2 regions of the Pseudonocardia sp. DR1-2 genome follow, and region 1 is predicted to be linked to the other one. Evidence: predicted binding sites of a transcription regulator. Region 1 holds the regulator's gene; the other holds the start of a gene.

Evidence for each region. Region 1 encodes LexA, which represses DNA repair genes until DNA is damaged. Its sites were predicted from a motif close to CGAACACGTGTTCG; they were not measured.
Region 2: a site for LexA is predicted at 1,062-1,075, ahead of ND486_RS17315 (CoA transferase subunit A). Genes of this name have one in related genera too.

What each region holds. Positions count from the first base shown of each region.
Region 1 covers NZ_JAMQOF010000008.1:176,443-178,834, forward strand. The annotation lists gene ND486_RS23310 (hypothetical protein) at 1-174, opposite strand, end outside; gene ND486_RS23315 (hypothetical protein) at 338-568, opposite strand; gene lexA (transcriptional repressor LexA) at 797-1,555, shown strand; gene ND486_RS23325 (hypothetical protein) at 1,584-2,392, opposite strand, start outside.
Region 2 covers NZ_JAMQOF010000005.1:342,455-344,846, reverse strand. The annotation lists gene ND486_RS17320 (3-oxoacid CoA-transferase subunit B) at 1-272, opposite strand, end outside; gene ND486_RS17315 (CoA transferase subunit A) at 275-1,018, opposite strand; gene ND486_RS17310 (MOSC domain-containing protein) at 1,323-2,219, opposite strand; gene ND486_RS17305 (HAD hydrolase-like protein) at 2,364-2,392, opposite strand, start outside.

The sequences.
Region 1 (2,392 bases):
CGCGCGCGCGGCGGCCGACGAGCCGGCACCGGCCGCACCGGCGAGACCGTCGGCGGCCCGCACCCGCTCCCGGGCGGCGCGCCGGGCGCGCGAGGTGGGGGTGCCGGGCGCCGGGGCGCCGGTCAGGCAGCCGACCGCGCCGTGGTCGCGGATCCGCTCGTCGAGCTCTCGCATGGTTCCTCCTGCCGTCGGACCGCCCGTCCCCCGGGCGGTCTCGTCTCCCCCGCTCCCGACCGGCCCTTCCCCGAGCCCGGTCGAACGGGCGTACGAGCGGTGTAGCACCCGGCACCGACAACAACCGCGTTTTCGCAGGTCGTCGCCCGTGCCGGGGACGTTCTCAGCGTGGTGCGCCGACCGCGGGCGGCCCGGCCGGGCCGTGGGAGGCGACCGCGACGTCGGCGAGCACCCCGAGCGCGACGACCGCGGCCGCCGAGGCGAGCAGGACACCCGACGCGGCCACCGCACGGCGCACGACGCCCGGCACCCGGCCGGGCCGCACCCCGTCGGTCGCGGTGCGCCCCGGGACCCGCCCGATGACCGTCACGTCCCCGATGACCGCCGCACCCACGATCGCCACCCCCGCTGCCGTTCCCGCTGCCGGTCGCCCCCGCGCGGCCGGACGGCGACGCGGACCGCGTTCGATCGAACCAGTGTTCGATCGAACGCGTGTGCGATGTTGTACCACCGCGGCCCGACGGAATCCACGACACGCCCCGGGCGACTTCGAACGCATGTTTGGCGAACGGGCCCGTGGCGGCTAGGGTCGTCGCCGTAAGTACCCGAGGAGGCGAATGCGATGGCAGCGGACGACACCGGACACGGTGGTCCCGGCGTGACCGGCACCGCCGCGGACCGGGGATCCGCGAAGGTCCGGGAGTTCCCCGACCCCGCGGCCGACACCCGCGGCCTGACCCCGCGGCAGAAGAAGGTCCTGGCCGTCATCCGGGACTGGGTGGACCGGTACGGCTACCCGCCCAGCGTCCGCGAGATCGGTGACGCGGTGGGCCTCACGTCCACCTCGTCGGTGCACCACCAGCTCCGCACCCTGGAGCGCAAGGGCTTCCTCCGGCGCGACCCGAACCGCACCCGCGCGGTCGACGTCCGCAGCCCGGAGCAGATCGCCGGTACCGACGGGACGGACTCCGACACCGACACCGCCGACCTGCGTTCCGCGCGGCCGGCCCCGGCGTTCGTGCCGCTCATCGGCGACATCGCCGCCGGTGGCCCGATCCTGGCCGAGCAGGCCGTGCAGGACGTGTTCCCGCTGCCGCGCGAGATCGTCGGCGAGGGCACGCTGTTCCTGCTCAACGTCAAGGGCGACTCGATGGTCGACGCCGCGATCACCGACGGCGACTGGGTCGTCGTGCGCCAGCAGCCGGTGGCCGAGCAGGGCGAGGTCGTGGCCGCGATGATCGACGGCGAGGCGACCGTGAAGACGTTCCGCCGCAAGGACGGGCACATCTGGCTGATGCCCGCGAACGACGCCTACGACCCGATCCCGGGTGACGACGCGTCGATCCTGGGCCGCGTCGTGGCGGTCCTGCGCCGCCTCTGACCTCCTCGGACGGCGCCCGCTCCCGCGATCAGCGGGACCGGCGGCGCCGTCCGTGCAGGGACATCGCGACGGCGCCGGCGGCCAGCAGCGCCCCGAGCGCCGCGGCCCCGCCCGCGGCAGGCAGCCACGACGGGTACGTGCGGTACTCGGGCACCGCGGCGGGCTGAGGCACGACCGGTGCCTGCGGAACGGTCGCCGCGGACACCGCGCCCGGGACGACCGTGACCGCCGCCGCGGTCAGGCCCCGCGCCTCGCTCCCGGAGTGCAGCGCGCCCCGGCCGTCCGGGGCGATCGCCTCACCCTGCGCCTCCCCCGGCAACGGCACCGGCAGCGGTGCCCCGCCCAGGGCCGCGACCAGCGCGTCGGCCGTCGCCGGTCCGCCGGCGGGCAGCGGGAACACCCAGGCGTCGGTGTAGGTCCGCAGCACGGCGGCGCGCCCGCCGCCGGCCCCGGCCGGCGAGAGCCCGCCGCCGGTGACCGTACGCGACCCGGCGGCCCCGAGCGGCCCGCCGCCGGTGCCGGACCAGGGCAGCACCACCTGTGCCACCCGGCGCAGCTCCACGGGGCCCCCGCCGTCGCGCAGCGGCGCGGCGGGCCGGTACACCCCGGCGGCCCCGGTGGTCTTGTCGACCAGCAGGGGCACGCCGTCGTCGCCGACCAGCAGTGCCTCGACGTCGCGCGGACCGTCGGGGTGGACGAGGTCGTGCACCCGTGGCGGCCCGGACGGGGGCAGCACGACGAGCCGGACCGACCCGCGACGCGCCCCGTTGTCGCCGGTGTCGGCGAGCCACAGCTCCCCGCCCGGTCCGAGGCCGAGGTCCTCGACGTCGGTGACCG
Region 2 (2,392 bases), on a different contig from region 1:
TGGCCGAAGCTCTCCGCGGAGCCGAAGAAGGCGGCGCCGTCGGCGACGGTGACGGTCTCCTTGCCGGCGTTGATGAGGTCGGCGTCGACCTCGTCGTCGGTGGGGTAGGGGCCGACGCCGAGGATCCCGTTCTCCGAGTGCAGGACGACCGTCCGGCCCTCGGGGATGTGTCCGGGCACCAGGGTCGGCATGCCGATGCCGAGGTTGACGTACGCGCCGTCGGGCAGTTCGGCCGCGACCCGGGCGGCCATCTCGTCACGGTTGAGGGCCATGGTCAACGCACCGTCCTGAACTCGACCGGCTTCTCGACGCCGGGGACGTGCAGCACGCGGTGCACGTGGATACCGGGGGTGTGCACCGCGTCGGGGTCGATCTCCCCGGGCTCGACCAGGTGCTCGACCTGGGCGATCGTGGTCCGCCCGGCCGCGGCGCAGTCCGGGTTGAAGTTGCGCGCTGCGCGCCGGAACACCAGGTTGCCGTGCCGGTCGCCCTTCCAGGCGTGGACCAGCGCGAAGTCCGGGGTGAGGGCGCGCTCGAGGACGTAGGTCACGCCGTCGAACTCGCGGGTCTCCTTCGCCGGGGACTCGACGGCGACCGAGCCGTCGGACGCGTAGCGCCAGGGCAGCCCGCCCTCGGCGACCAGCGTCCCGACCCCGGCCGGGGTGTAGAACGCCGGGATGCCCGCACCGCCGGCCCGCAGCCGCTCGGCGAGCGTGCCCTGCGGGGTCAGCTCCAGCTCCAGCTCACCGGCCAGGTACTGGCGGGCGAACTCCTTGTTGTTGCCGACGTAGGAGCCGATCGTCCGCCGGATGCGCCCGGCGGCGAGCAGGGTGCCGAGGCCGAAGCCGTCGACGCCCAGGTTGTTCGAGATCGTCTCCAGGTCCGTCGCGCCCTGCTCCAGCAGTGCCGCGATCAGCACCGTCGGAACCCCGGACATGCCGAACCCGCCGACCGCGAGCGACGCCCCGTCGCCGATGTCGGCGACCGCGTCCGCGGCGGATGCCACCACCTTGTCCATCACGCACCTCCGTCGCCGACGACGGTACGCGGCGTACGACAGACGCACAAGCGTTCGCTGTGCGAACACGACTCGACGGGTCGGGACCCACCCTCCGCGCGCCGAGGTGCAGCTCAGGGGTATCCGAGAGGCCGACCCGGGAGCTCCGAGCTGCATCCCGGTGACGTTCCAGGGGCAGGGGTGCCCGCTCACGGTGTCGAGATGCAGCTCAGCGGGGCCCGAGGGTGCCCCGCACCCCGCTGAGCTGCATCTCGGCGACCGCCGCCGTCGCGGCGCACCGTCGGCGGGGTGGGCGCGGCGTGGGTCAGGCGGGGGCGGTGTGCGGGTCCCCGACGGCGATCTCCCCGCCTGCGGCGACCTCGGCGTAGACCCCGGCGCACGCCCAGACCCCGCCGACCTGCGGGATCTCGATGCGGTTGTTCTTCGCGATCGTCCGCAGGGTGTCCGGGTCGTCGGGCAGGTCGCCCTGGGGGAGCGTGGTCATGACACAGCGCATGGTGGCGAAGGAGAACGTGATCCGGGCGTCGTCGCCCAGGGCGCTGGTGCTGCCGGGCCAGTCGTTCTCGACGAAGCCCGTCCCCTCGTCGCGCAGCACGATGTTGGGGCGGTAGCGGAGCGGGTCGAAGGTCGCGTCCGGGTTCAGCTCCCGGAGCCGGTCCAGCGTCGACTCGGTGAGCACGTGCAGCGACGACAGGTCGAAGAACGTGCCCGGCGCCCCGAACGCGGAGATGTCGAACCGGCTGATGACCTCGCCGGAGTCCTCGTGCCGGGTCGTCGTGTCCTCGATGAGCTTCCGCGGCGCGAGCTGCTGCGGGGTGAGGCCCTCGATGTCGGGCCACAGCTCCTCGAAGTAGCTCCCCTCCGGCGGGACCGAGATCAGCGAGACGTCGCGGCCCAGCGCCGCGGACAGCGCGGTGTCGAGGCCCTCGTCGTCGCTGCGCAGCACCGAGCCGTCCGGGAAGGTGATCTCCACCGGCGGGGTGGGCTCCCCGACGACCGGCTCGGCCACGAACCGCGCGGAGAAGCTCAGCAGGCCCAGCCAGCGCTTGGGCACCTTGGCGCTGGCGATGATGCCGGTCCCGTTGTCGAGCACCGCGTAGGCGCGGTCGCCGAGCAGCCCCCGTTCGGTGATGGTGGCCCGGGTCAGGGACTCCCCGAGCATCGACTTGACCGGATAGCGGTAGAGCGCGGCGACCGTCATGTCCGGTGTATATCGGTCCGTCCGTTCGACGTGCACGGCCCGAACGGACGGGCCCGCGGGAGCAGTCCTCAGCTGAGGACGCGCCTCCGGTCGACGGCCGCAGATGCGCGGCCTCCGGCGCCCGGTTCACCCGGACGTCGCAGCTCAGCGGCCGAGCAGTGCCGCCCGCAGCT